DNA from 4 places in the Priestia sp. JV24 genome. Region 3 is predicted to be linked to each of the others. Evidence: riboswitches for the same ligand, from Rfam matches in the RefSeq annotation. Region 3 holds a riboswitch; each other region holds the start of a gene.
The links. Region 3 has a riboswitch for cyclic di-AMP ahead of OK414_RS20430 (potassium channel family protein). Riboswitches for the same ligand answer to the same signal wherever they lie in the genome.
Positions count from the first base shown of each region.

Region 1 (3,440 bases), 130 kb from region 3:
ATTTCTCTTATCACTTCATAATAACCGGGAGGAGGTGTAAGCGCTGCTCCGGCTGCTCCTACAATGGGCTCTGTAATAAAAGCAGCAATATGTTCAGGGCCGGTTCGTTTGATAACTGTTTCCAATTCGTTTGCGCAAGCAAGATTACAGGATGGATAGGTTTGATGAAACGGACATCGATAGCAATAAGGAGGCGAAACCGAAGGATAATCTTCAAGCAAAGACGAGAAGCGTTTTCGTCTTCCAACGTGCCCTGACATAGACAGAGCTCCTATTGTAATACCGTGATAGCTCATCCAGCGTGACAAAACCTTTGTTTTGGTTGGCTTCCCTTGCTCTTGAAAATGCTGAATTGCCGTTTTCATAGCCGTTTCAGTCGCTTCTGTCCCGCTGTTAACAAAAAAGCTCCACTGGAAATGATTGCTGCTTAATTCACATAGTTTCTTAGCTAAGGCTTCTGTTGGATCACTTGTAAACTGCGACCGATATACAAACGCAACTTTCTGTGCCTGATCGGTCATCGCATCAATAATTTCTTTTACGCCGTGTCCGATACTTGCTGTAACTGCCCCCGACGAAGCATCTATGTACCTTTTTCCATCTTGGTCGTACAAATAAATTCCTTTTCCATATGAAATAACTGGGTAGTCGTCGTCGAGCAGCGGCTTTATTACATGAGTTTTATTCATTTCCGCACTCTCCTTTCAAACATACACTCTTATTAAACTGTATGCTGAAACGAAGAGTTTCTTGCCAATAAAAAAAGCCCTAGCATATAGCTAGAGCTTTTACGCTTATTAAGCTGATTGCGTTACAGATTTATCGATACGTTTTGCTTCTGACTCAGCCACAATAACGGCACACGCAGCGTCTCCCGTAATATTTACAGATGTACGAAGCATGTCAAGCAAGCGATCAATTCCAATAATCAATCCGATACCTGCTACAGGCAAGCCAACCGAACTCAATACCATTGCTAGCATAATGAGACCAACTCCCGGCACACCTGCTGTACCAATACTAGCAAGCACCGCTGTCAATACAACCGTCACAAGAGCACCCAGCGACAGGTCAACGCCGTATACTTGTGCAATAAAAATAGTCGCTACACCTTGCATAATTGCCGTTCCATCCATGTTAATGGTAGCACCTAATGGCTGGACAAAACTGCTGATGGACTCCGGGACACGAAGATTTTTTTGAGCCACATTCATTGAAATCGGAAGCGTTGCATTACTGCTTGATGTACTGAATCCAACTGTCATCGCAGGAGCAAAACCTTTAAAAAATTCAATAGGATTACGTCTGGCCATAAGAGCGACTGATCCCCCATATGTTACGATCGAATGGATAAACAGTGCGAGCACGACTACAATCATGTACAGCCCCATCGCTTTAATTGCCTCCCAGCCTTGACTTCCAACCGCGGTTGCAAGAAGCCCAAATGTTCCGTAAGGAGCAAACTTCATCACTAGATTTACAAGATACATCATCAATTCATTGCCTTGCTCAAGTAAATTGTAAAGCCCTTTTGTTTTACTTCCAAGCATCGTAATACCAAAACCGATAAAGATAGAGAAAACGATAAGTTGAAGCATATTCCCTTCAGCCATCGCTTGAATTGGGTTGACTGGAATCATATTTAAGAATGTCTCTCCAACCGGCGGTGCTTTTTCGGCTTCAAAAGAAGCGTTTTTTGTATCAAAAGATCCAAACGTACCCGGTTTAATTGCATATGCTAAAACTAAACCAATAATAATCGCAACGGTTGTTGTAACTAGGAAGTAGGAAACTGTTTTAGCCCCGATTCTTCCTAGTTTTTTAGGATCTCCTAAACCTGCTACACCTAACGTGATAGAGAAAAACACAATTGGTACAACAAGCATTTTAATTAAGCTTAAGAAAATTTGGCCAAGCGGTGTAAACAAGTACTTGTCCAGCGGAGCAAAAGCACTTGGAGCAAAAGCATTGATCAACACTCCTACAACAGCACCAGCAATTAGCGCGATAATAATCTTTGTCGATAGCTTCATAGATTTACCTCCCATAAATAAATTATATTAGAATGATTCTAACTACCATACTTATTTTACCATGCATTGAGAGCGATAACACTCTAAATATACAATATATTAAAAATTTTCAGATTAATAGTTTAGGAATATTTTTAGCTATACAAAAAACCATGAGAATATCATGGTTTCATAGACCTGTTATTCCCTCACTGAATGCTTACGGAGTTAGCTGTCGGATTCGGGTACGTGAGTTACCCTACTTGATTTATTCAAGATTCACCCCAAGTACACTACGCACAAATATGGGTCCCCCGTTCTCTTATAAAACAAAAGAGATTAAGCAAATAATTTTCTTTAATATTTTTGCATGATAATAATTCTTACTTTAATTAAAATTCATTTTATATGTTTCTGTCAAGTTTTTATTCAAAAATAATGCAGGATTTTATCATAAAAAGTTGAGAATTGTTATATTTTAAAATATCTACATCATATTTCAATAAACCACAAACAGTTATTTAACAAGACTTAAAATCTAATGGATAAAAAATTAATTCAAAAAATAGTTTGTAAAGTGAACTTTCTTCTCATTAAATTACATTCATAAATTTGCATAATTATTCTAACGTTCGCGTACTTTACTGCTTTCATAAATATTTTATTCATCAAAGAATAACTCTTTCCAACTGTTGATTTTATCCTTATTGTACTGCTTGATATACCCTCCCTAAAATTTCACTGAATTTATTGATGCAAAGAAATGGACATTGTCAATTCGCCTTATTCTATTTAATTCTGCTCACGATAGAAGGATGTATTCCGTCATACTTTTTAAAAAAGAGCGGGTAATTATCATATAAAACTATCGGAGTTGGAGCGGTACAAGTTCTTTACTTTTTACTTAGTCGCTTTCGTTATTTAACACATATAAAAAAAGAGGCCGTGACGGCCTCTTTTTTTATACAGTAACAGGTTCAGAACTTGCTTTGCGATTCTTTAATTTTTCAACAATGTCACGTGCTACCCACACACCGCACGCACTTGCCTGCGCGAGTCCTCGCGTAATACCAGCTCCGTCTCCTCCCACGTATAAACCGGAAATTTCAGTTTCAAACTTATCATTTAACTTCGGACGGGCGGAGTAAAATTTCGCTTCCACACCGTAAAACAGCGTATGTTCAGATGCTAACCCAGGCGTTACATGATCCAGTGCTTCTGTCATTTCAATTAAGCTTTTCATCGTATTGTAAGGAAGCACTAAGCCTAAGTCACCCGGTACAGCTTCTTTTAACGTTGGTTCTAAAAAGCCCTCTTTAATTCGAGTCGCTGTTGAACGACGGCCCTTTAAAATATCTCCATACTTTTGAACAACTAGGCCCCCGTTTGACAGCATATTAGCTAATCTTGATACTTCATGCGCATATT
Region 1 covers NZ_JAPCIN010000022.1:359,539-362,978, forward strand. Annotated here, with positions in the region: gene OK414_RS21140 (aspartate aminotransferase family protein) at 1-689, opposite strand, end outside; gene OK414_RS21145 (dicarboxylate/amino acid:cation symporter) at 798-2,033, opposite strand; cyclic di-AMP (ydaO/yuaA leader) riboswitch at 2,214-2,368, opposite strand; gene OK414_RS21150 (NAD(P)/FAD-dependent oxidoreductase) at 2,974-3,440, opposite strand, start outside.
Region 1: it holds a riboswitch for cyclic di-AMP, as region 3 does, so the genes downstream of both, OK414_RS21145 (dicarboxylate/amino acid:cation symporter) here and OK414_RS20430 (potassium channel family protein) in region 3, are expected to answer to the same signal.

Region 2 (3,440 bases), on a different contig from region 3:
GTCGTAGTGTCATTAGAAAATACTGTTGGAGAGGAATGGAATAAAAATGCAAGAAGGAAATTTTTTCAAAGGTTTAGTAATAGGCATATTAATAAGCATTCCAATTTGGACTATTCTCATTGTTATAGGTATCCTGCTTTTTAAGTAGCTCCAAATCTAATAATAAAATAGACAATACTTTCCTCATAGTGTATACTTTAAATGAAAATGATAATTATTATCATTAAATCAACAAATCAACACTCTGCATATAGCTGTCACTCCTTGAGAGCTACCCTTATTCAGTATTCTGTCTATAAAGCAGAATAACCCGTTACCATTAGGCAGCGGGTCTTTTTTTAGTGATTTTTCACCTGGTAGGCTAGTATACGTAGCACTTTTTTCGCTCGTGCATATGTTAACAATAAGGAGGGACAAGTAATATGAAAAAAATCTATCTTGATGCAGGACATGGTGGGGCAGATGTAGGAGCAGTTGGAGCGAACGGACTGTATGAAAAAAACTTAGTTTTAAAAATTCAACAATATTTAATAAGCTATTTAAATAGCATGTACAGTGATTTTACGATTAAAACCACTCGTACCACAGATGTTTTTTTATCGTTATCTCAGCGAGCTTCTCAAGCTAATTCGTGGGGCGCAGATGCGTTTATGTCTATTCACGTAAATGCCGGTGGAGGAACAGGATACGAAGATTATGTTTATAGAAGCGCTAGCAATGCCAGTAAAACGTTTCAATCGATTGTGCACGGTCAAGTACAGCCAACGCTGCTGTCGTATAATCATCCGAATCGCGGACGAAAATCAGCCAATTATGCGGTGCTTCGCTTAACAAATATGCCTGCAGTACTCACTGAAATAGCTTTTATTGATAGGAGCGCCGATGCAGCACTTCTTCAAAATGAAGCTTTTTTAAAAAGTATGGGTGAATCGTATGCTAAAGGAATTGCCGTATATTTAAATTTACCTCGGCGTGCAGTTCCAAATCCATCACCATCTCCAACACCGACACCGACACCAAATCCATCACCTTCTGAACCAGGTACAAAAACGTATACGATCAAGCAAGGAGATACGCTGTACAGTATTGCACAGAAGTACGGAATAACAGTACAAGCGCTGCAAGAAGCAAATAAAGGGCTTTCTGATCCTTTAACCCTACAGGTTGGAAAAACAATTGTTATTCCTTCAGGAACTTCACCAAACCCATCTCCAACACCGTCACCAACTCCACCTTCGGAACAGTATCCACTTCCAAATGGAATTTTAAAACAAGGTGATTCTGGAGAAGCCGTGAAACAGCTTCAAAAAGCATTAAACGCAGTTAATTTTAAAGTAGGGTCAGTAGACGGAATATATGGAGTTCAAACGAAAGATGCAGTCAGACGTTTTCAGCTTGTGTATCTTCCTTATGATGTGGATGGCATTTATGGTCCTCAAACGAAAAACAAGCTAGCAGCCGTTTTAAAAGCAAAAAGTTAAAGCAAAAAAGTCTTCTGTACGCGGGCAGAAGACCTTTTGTTTTTCTGTTAAAAGTGCCTTAAGCACTATTTTATGGTTTGCGTAAAATAATGCTTTACAAACCATTTGTACGGGAGTATATTATCTAAGAACAAAGGATAGTTATGAAAGAAACATGTTATCGATCATACCCTTTAACCGAAAATTATATTGACCTGTTATCGCTTAATTCGTCAGAAGTGGGGGACCCAAATTTGTGCATTGTCACTTGGGGTGAATCCTTTTTTTAAAAGGTAGGGCTACTCTCATAGCCCGAATCCGACAGCTAACCCCATAAGCGTTTTGGAGAGGAGGTTTAAGCTGTGTAAAAACGCTGAGAACCCTTAGTGTTTTTTTTGTGCGCTTTTTTAACATAAAAAGGTACTTTTTAGGGATAATATCACTTATTTATGAACTTGTAACGGAGCTTAGCAATGAACAGTAAATAGTAGCTAAGCAATCATCGGAGGGAAATTACGTGAACTATTCAGTTCTCAAAAGATTATTGATTGGAAAGCCGCTTAAAACAAAAGAGTTAGGCGACCAAAAACTTAGTAAGCTTAAAGCACTGGCTATTTTATCATCAGATGCCTTATCTTCAGTGGCTTATGGAACAGAACAAATTTTGATTGTACTTGCAACAGTCGGCGTCCTTGCCTATTGGTATTCGATTCCAATTGCGCTTGGGGTATTGGTTCTGCTGACGGCTTTAATTCTTTCATATCGCCAAATTATTTATGCGTATCCGCAAGGCGGAGGAGCTTATATTGTTTCGAAAACCAATTTAGGGGAAAATCCCGGGCTTATCGCTGGGGGATCATTGTTGGTGGATTATATTTTAACAGTTGCTGTGAGTGTTTCAGCAGGAACCGATGCTTTAACTTCGGCTTTTCCCGCGCTGCATCATTACAATGTAGTAATTGCGTGTTTGCTGGTGATTTTTATTACCGTCTTAAATTTACGTGGTGTAACAGAATCCGCTTCCGTATTAGCTTATCCGGTTTATTTATTTGTTATTGCTCTTATTTTGTTAATAGCGGTAGGCTTATTTAAAATAGCGACGGGTCAAGTTTCACCTGAGCTGCATCCATCTCTAGGTACAGTAGTGCCAGGTATTAGTTTGTTTTTATTATTAAAAGCTTTTTCATCAGGCTGTTCCGCATTGACAGGTGTAGAAGCTATTTCAAATGCAGTGCCTAACTTTAAAGAGCCAGGTGCAAAAAATGCTGTTCATACATTAATGCTGATGGGCGGTATTTTAGCCGTTTTATTTTCTGGCATCACGTTTTTAGCTTATTGGCTTGGCATTTCTCCAAAAGCAGATGAAACGGTTGTATCACAAATTGCATCGAGTGTGTTTGGACGAAATGGATTTTATTATTTTATTCAAGGCACAACAGCTCTAATTCTAGTGCTAGCGGCGAATACGGGCTTTTCAGCTTTCCCTTTGCTGGCTGTCAACTTATCGTCTGATAAATACATGCCAAGAATGTTTCAAATTCGTGGCGATCGATTAGGCTATTCAAATGGAATTGTGACCCTTGGAATTGCTTCTACTGTCTTAATTGTAGCTTTTAAAGGAGCGACTGAACAATTAATTCCTCTTTATGCAGTCGGGGTGTTTATTCCATTTACGCTTTCTCAAACAGGCATGATTGTCAAATGGCTTAGAGAAAAGCCGGCCGGCTGGCAAGGGAAGCTAACCATTAACTTAATTGGTGCCCTCATTACCTTAACGGTGCTAATTATTTTGTTTACAACGAAGTTTTCACAAGTATGGTCCGTGCTCATTTTCTTACCGGTTATTGTCTATATTTTCCATCGAATTCATACGCATTATGAAGCGGTAGGAGAGCAGCTTCGCATTAAGCAAGGAGAAAAGATTGGAAAGCTTGAAGGAAGTGTGGTCATTGTTCCTGTAGCAGGAATGACAAAGGTAGT
Region 2 covers NZ_JAPCIN010000023.1:27,166-30,605, reverse strand. Annotated here, with positions in the region: gene OK414_RS21435 (N-acetylmuramoyl-L-alanine amidase) at 423-1,481, shown strand; cyclic di-AMP (ydaO/yuaA leader) riboswitch at 1,673-1,815, shown strand; gene OK414_RS21430 (APC family permease) at 1,978-3,440, shown strand, end outside.
Region 2: it holds a riboswitch for cyclic di-AMP, as region 3 does, so the genes downstream of both, OK414_RS21430 (APC family permease) here and OK414_RS20430 (potassium channel family protein) in region 3, are expected to answer to the same signal.

Region 3 (3,440 bases):
AGCGTATCGCTAGAAAGATAAGTGCAACAAACTCAATTAAAAATGAAAAGATAAACAGCCTTTTAACTAGCAGGACAACTCCGCCGACGCTCGTTTGATTTAGTGCCTGCTGAACGAGCATACGCTCTTTAAATCCAATTTTTTTACCTAGCATCATAAAAATCAACACGGCAAATGACATAATGCCAAGACCGCCTATTTGAATTAACAGCATAATAATGATTTGACCGATGACGGTAAAACGGGTACCTGTATCTACGACGGCTAAGCCGGTTACTGTCATAGCGGAAGTAGACGTAAAAAGGGCATCTACCCACCGGATTGGCTCAGTAGTAGAAACAGGCATCATCAATAGAAGAGCACCCATAATAATTCCTCCGCCAAAAATGGAGACAAGCAGCTGCGGAGGAGTGAGTTTAATGATTTGTTTTTTCATAAGTTAAACTCCTTCTTCTTCAAAACGGTTCAAATCGCGGTTATGTCCGATGACAATCAGCATATCTCCTTGTTCAATTATTTCATGCGCGGTAGGCGAGATCACCATTTCCCCGTCTTTTCGCTGAAAGCCGATAATATTGCAGCCATACTTGGCACGAATGTTTAAATCAAACAGCGTTTTATTATGAAGTTTCTTAGAGGCGACAATTTCGACGATACTATAATCCTTTGACAATTCAATATAATCAATGATTTTTTCTGACACCACGTGATGAGCAATACGCTTAGCAATATCGCGCTCAGGGTGAATGACTTTATCCGCTCCTATTTTTTCGAGCACTTTTTGATGATACATATTCACTGCTTTTACCCATACTTGCTTAACGCCCATATCTTTTAAAAGCATCGTTGCCAGCACGCTTGCTTCGATATCATCTCCAAACGAAATAAGAGCATGATCAACATTGCGAATACCTAGCCCCTTTAAGCTAGCTTCATCAATCGCGTTTGCTTGCACAACATATGTAGCTGAGTTGCTAAATTTATTTACTACCTCCTGATTGCGGTCAATAGCGAGCACATCCACATCCAGATTAGCAAACTCTTCAACCAAACTGCCTCCAAAACGACCTAATCCCAATACAGCAAACTGTTTTTTCATAATGTATTTATTCCTTTCTTCAACTGCTGTGTGTTCTCTTAGCTTATACTTTTTCTAAAAAATTACATCTTTTTCTTAAAAAAAGCGCAAAAAAACACAGGAAGGCTCCTGTGTTTTTCCACACTCTTCCCCCTCAAAACGCTTGCGAAGTTAGCTGTCGGGTTCGGGTTTTAAGAGTAACCCTACCTTTTTAAGGATTCACCCCGGAGCACAATATGTGCGTACATAATGGGTCCTCCGCTCCGTAATGGATTAAGCGATTTTTATTCAAATATCTATGATCTATTTTTTAGAATAATCGATTCGATTCATGATACGTTTCACTTTACGAAAGCTATCTTACTCCTGTGGATTTTGTCTGTCAAGATATTTTTAGCGAAGACCTCACTTGCCCTGCAAGCTGCAAAAATCATATAAATCTAAACTGACAATCATTTTGTGAAATTGATCAAATAAATTAATAACAGCTAAAAGCTCTAACAGCTGCGTATCACTGTAAAATTTCTTTAATTGATTCATATCAGCATCCGTCAACTCCCTTGGACGCACCCGGTATACATCAATAAATCGAAACAGCAGTCGATCTTTTTCTTCCAGCTCTTTTTCTCTTAACACTTTTTGATTAATCGTCTCATCGCCTACATATGACATGCTCATACACGTCTCACAGCCGTTAACACCTGCTAGATAAAGCCTTATTTTTTCCTTAGTCTCTTTTTCTACTATATCGCTGTTCCAAAGCGTGTCGTAAAGCTCATCATACAATCTTTTTACATGCGGAATTAAATTCAATGCTTTTTCAAAATTTGTTCCCTCTTCGTTTGCTAACAAAACTCTTGCCATTTTTCACTCACTCCTTTTTAATTATTATAGTAAGAAAAATGGAAATTTCAGATTACAGATAAAACATCTTAGCTACTATTACTAATCAAATGAAACGTTAATGAGAAAGAAGGTTTTCAATTGAAAATTGATGAAATTGATTTATCGATTTTGCAGGCGCTGCAGCAAAACAGCCGCCTTTCCTTACGAGAGCTAGGAAAACAAATTAACTTGTCTCCTCCTTCGGTGGCAGAGCGAGTACGACAGCTAGAGAGCTTTGGCGTTATAAAAGGGTATACGATTGATATTGATTATGAAAAGCTGCATTTGCCCGTGTCGTGTTTTATTGAAGTAACGATGAAAAACGGAGAGCACGAGCGTTTTAAACGATTTATTTCTCAGTATCCCTACGCTTTATTCTGTGAACGCATCGCCGGGCAAGCCTGCTTTATTACAAAGCTTCAGCTTCCTCACCTGCACGTACTCGAACAATTTATTAACGAAATTACACCTTATGCCAAAACGATTTCACACATCGCCCTTTCTCACGTGGAGATGGCTCCTGCATTATTGAGTCATTTAAAAGATGAAAAGTGATTGAAACGTAACGAAAAAATCCGAACGATTGGATTGATCGTTCGGATTTTCTTTCCACTAAACTACTTTTGTCCCAGCCTCTTTTATTCGTCCAACAGCATAAAAAATAACCCTCCAAAGCTGGAGGGTATAAATTTTCCGAATAATGAAAGTTTTACAACTTCATTTTATCAGGTGACGACATTTCTGTCTACTTAAAAATGTAAAAGAGCTCTCTAGTACTAGAGAGCTCTTTTACTTGCTTGTTTTGGAGAAACAATCAATCTATATAAAAGGGAACTACCTAAGGCTGAAAGTCACGTGAAACCTTGGCAGTTCATCCTGGATATACCGGTTGATATGATTCAAAACAAGTTCTTTCATCATTTCTTCTTTGACTTCTGATTCCGTTTTTTTATCTTTTTGTTTTAAAATAAGAATATAATAGACTTTACCCATTTTAATGGGCTTACTACTCTCTCCGATGTGCTGTTTTTTTAAAACATCTATAAAAGAGGGAGATAGACTTGAAAGCTTTAGATTATCAGCATTCTCTATTTTGCTGCCTGTCTGGACATCAGCATATTTTTTTTGAACGTCCTGAAGAGATGTTCCTTTTTGCAGTTCAGCCGCAGCGGCAGCGGCATCATGTAAAGTAGAAAAAGCCAGCTGCGTAAAAGATACGCGCGTTAGATCGTTTTCAATACGTTTATAGTAAGCAGTTAGTTCATCAGACGTAATTTGTTTGCGGAAATATTCTTCTAATTTAAACTGATTCGTTAGCTGGTTGGTTACATCACTAGAACGAATATTTAACACTTCATAACCTTGTTTTCTTGTATCCTCGTTATATGAGCGTTTAATTTGCTTCCACATATCCTCGACTTGTTTTTGTACTTTATCGCTTGTCTTTAGATGTGAAATTAAGATTTTTTGCATAACA
Region 3 covers NZ_JAPCIN010000022.1:228,156-231,595, forward strand. Annotated here, with positions in the region: gene OK414_RS20425 (TrkH family potassium uptake protein) at 1-436, opposite strand, end outside; gene OK414_RS20430 (potassium channel family protein) at 440-1,099, opposite strand; cyclic di-AMP (ydaO/yuaA leader) riboswitch at 1,224-1,368, opposite strand; gene OK414_RS20435 (carboxymuconolactone decarboxylase family protein) at 1,484-1,942, opposite strand; gene OK414_RS20440 (Lrp/AsnC family transcriptional regulator) at 2,063-2,518, shown strand; gene OK414_RS20445 (peptidyl-prolyl cis-trans isomerase) at 2,798-3,440, opposite strand, start outside.

Region 4 (3,440 bases), on a different contig from region 3:
TTGTGCCTTAATAAAACCAACCCCCGCTTGGATAAGCTGAGTGATGACAACTTGTAGCTTATATTTCGTTTCTTCTGTTAAAAATGACTTAATTTTATTTTTAATAGCAGGCAGCTCAAGGCTGATAAATACAAGTGCTACTAAATAAATAAGAAACTCTAATAGAAACCCAGGAACAGTAGCAGCAAAGCTAATGATGATTTCCACGGTACTTTTTAATAGAGAATCTAATGAATTTACGGTTTTTTCAAGCGTGCGCTCGATAGAAGAAATCACTTCTGTAGGAAGAGCATTTGAATAGTATTTCCACTTAATAATAGTTGGAAAAATCGCGGTTTCATAGATTTCTTTTACAAAGGAAGGCGCTATTTTTGAAAGAGCAACCACTTGCGTAACGATTGTCCGAACAATAAAAAATCCAATAAGTATGAGCGAAACAACATATAAAATGAAGGTCATAAGCACTGCATAGACTCTCTTCATTTTAAAAGATTGATGCAATTTTTGAACAATACCCTCAAGCGCTAATGCTGTTAATAAAGCAAACACAATTGGTAAACTGTAAGGGATTAACAAACATACGATTACTATCGAGGCGATGACCCATATTCGCTTTTTCCACATACTCTACTATCCCCCTACTAGCTAAGCTATCTCTATATTTATTGATAAAGAAAGGAACCAGTGACTGCTTTTATGTAAGAATAAAATTTGGATATATTTATACCTGATGTTACATATTATAGGGTCAATTCCCATAATAATAAAGGAATTATTATGAAAAAAGCTACTTATTCTAATTTTTCGAATAGAATAAGTAGCTTTTTAATTTATAAATTAGCCGGCTCTCATGATCTCTGTACCTTTTTTAGGGTCAAATTTGCCTTCAGATTTAGACATCACAATTGCTGCTAGTGTGTTTCCTACTAAGTTAACAACCGTACGTGCCATATCCATGATTCTGTCTACTCCAGCAATGAAGGCTAATCCTTCTGCCGGAACACCGATTGTTCCAAGAGTAGCCAGTAATACAACAAATGATGTTCCTGGCACGGCAGCCATTCCTTTAGATGTAACCATCAATACCAGAATGAGCGTCAGCTGTTGAACGATCGTTAAATCAATACCGTACACCTGCGCTAAGAATAACGCTGCAATCGCTTGATAAAGAACGGAACCATCTAGGTTAAATGTATAACCAATTGGTACAACGAACGATACGATAGCTTTTGGACAGCCCATCTTTTCAAGTTTTTCCATAATACGCGGAAGAACTGTCTCAGAACTAGATGTACTGTATGCTAACAACAGTTCATCTTTCATATAGCGGAATAAGTGGAAAATGTTAATTCCTGCCCATTTCGCAATTCCTCCTAATACAACAAGTAGGAAGAAAATTAAAGCTAAGTAAACTAAGATAACAAGCTTTCCTAATGAAAGAAGTGAATCTAAGCCGAATTTTGAAACTGTTACACCAATTAAAGCAAATACACCAATTGGCGCCACTTTCATTACAAGGTTTACCACGTGAAACATTGCGTGAGAAACACCGTCGAAGAATTGTACAACTGGCTTTCCTCTTTCTCCAATTGCCGCTACTCCAAGTGCAAATAACACTGTAAAGAAGATAATTGCTAGCATGTCTCCTTCAACAATTGACTGGAAAAAGTTTGTCGGAACAATGTGTAAGAAAGTTTCAGCCACTGACTTTCCTTCTTGCTGTTCGGATGTTTCAACGTATTGTGAAATATCACTCTTCTGTGCTGAATGAATGTCTACACCTTGCCCAGGATGGAAAATATTAGCAATCAATACACCGATTACAATTGCAAAAGTCGTAATAATTTCAAAATAGAGAATGGTTTTAACGCCGAGCTTTCCGACCTGTTTACCGCTCCCTGCTCCTGCAACTCCAACGACTAAGCTTGAGATAACAATTGGAATAACAATCATCTTAATTAATCTTAAAAATAGGTCTCCTAGCGGCTGTAGGTATGTTACTACACGCGGATCATTAAACCAAATTACCCCTACAAGAACACCGAGGATTAATCCGGTAAAAATCTGCGTAGCCAAACCAAAACGAATTTTTTTCATAGATGTACCTCCCCAAAGATGTATGACATTTGTATATATTTTTCTGAAAAAACAAAAAAAGACTATTCTTAAGAAAGAACAGCCTTTTACTTACGCTATTTTGGGCTCTTTCTCTCAATGAAGCAAACGGGGTTAACTGTCGGATTCGGAATTGAGAGTTTCCTACCTTTTGTAAGGATTCACCCCAAGGCAGCTTTACTGCCGATAATGATTCCCCCGCTCTATACGATTAAGCTTATTATTCAGTTTTTATAAAATTAAAACGATCTATACGTTGTCATACGTTTTTTACAGTCAATAAAACTAAACAGAAGTCTTACTTTTACTTAACTTTATACTGCACAAATATTAATTTACTATTTTTCGACACGTTTTGTCAATACCTATGTTTATAAAACGCTTTCAAAAGGCGATAATATATATTTATGCAAAAAAGCTATTGCAATGTTGCAATAGCTTTTTCTTGCTCTTTGAGTCTCTATTAGAAGTTTAAGGGAATAAAGAACACGCGTATTTTTTTATAAAAATACAAAATATAGAATAGCTGCTAAAACAATTCGATATAGTGCAAATGGTACTAATTTGATACGATTAATTAATTTCAAGAAAAAGCGAATAGATACCAGCGCAAAAATAAAGGCGCTGATAAAACCAGCAATAAAAAACGGTAGTGCATCTGATGTGAAATACTGCCAGTTTTTAACCAATGAAAGTCCACTTGCTCCTGCCATGATTGGCACTGCCATAATAAATGTAAAATCTGCCGCTGCCTTATGGCTCATTCCAAGAAGAACCCCTCCTGAAATCGTTGAGCCTGAACGAGAAAAACCTGGCCAAAGAGCAATACATTGAAACAGTCCTATACCCAGTGCTTGTCCATAAGACATTTGGTCCACCGTCTCTACACGCGGACGTTTAGGTCCAAACAAATCTGCTAGAATCATTAATACAGCTCCGACTACTAAGCCAATTAGTACCGTATTTAAAGAAAACAAATGTTCATCAATGTAATCATCAAACAAAAGTCCTAACACTCCTGCAGGTAACAGTCCAACAATTACCTGCATTAAATTCAAGCGATTTGTCGGTCCAATTGGAGCAGCTGGCTTTTTTCCCAATCCTAATAAATTAATGAAACGATCTTTAAAAATAACTACTACTGCTAAGATCGAACCTAGCTGAATAACAATTTTAAATGTATTAGCTACTGGAGATGAAAATAATTCTTTGGAATTTAACCACAGGTCATCCACAATAATCATATGCCCAGTTGACGAAACAGGAGCAAACTCTGTTAAACCTTCTACAATCCCTAAAATGATTGCTACAATAATTTCCCACAT
Region 4 covers NZ_JAPCIN010000008.1:32,520-35,959, reverse strand. Annotated here, with positions in the region: gene ytvI (sporulation integral membrane protein YtvI) at 1-624, opposite strand, end outside; gene OK414_RS02140 (cation:dicarboxylate symporter family transporter) at 838-2,097, opposite strand; cyclic di-AMP (ydaO/yuaA leader) riboswitch at 2,204-2,343, opposite strand; gene OK414_RS02135 (undecaprenyl-diphosphate phosphatase) at 2,616-3,440, opposite strand.
Region 4: it holds a riboswitch for cyclic di-AMP, as region 3 does, so the genes downstream of both, OK414_RS02140 (cation:dicarboxylate symporter family transporter) here and OK414_RS20430 (potassium channel family protein) in region 3, are expected to answer to the same signal.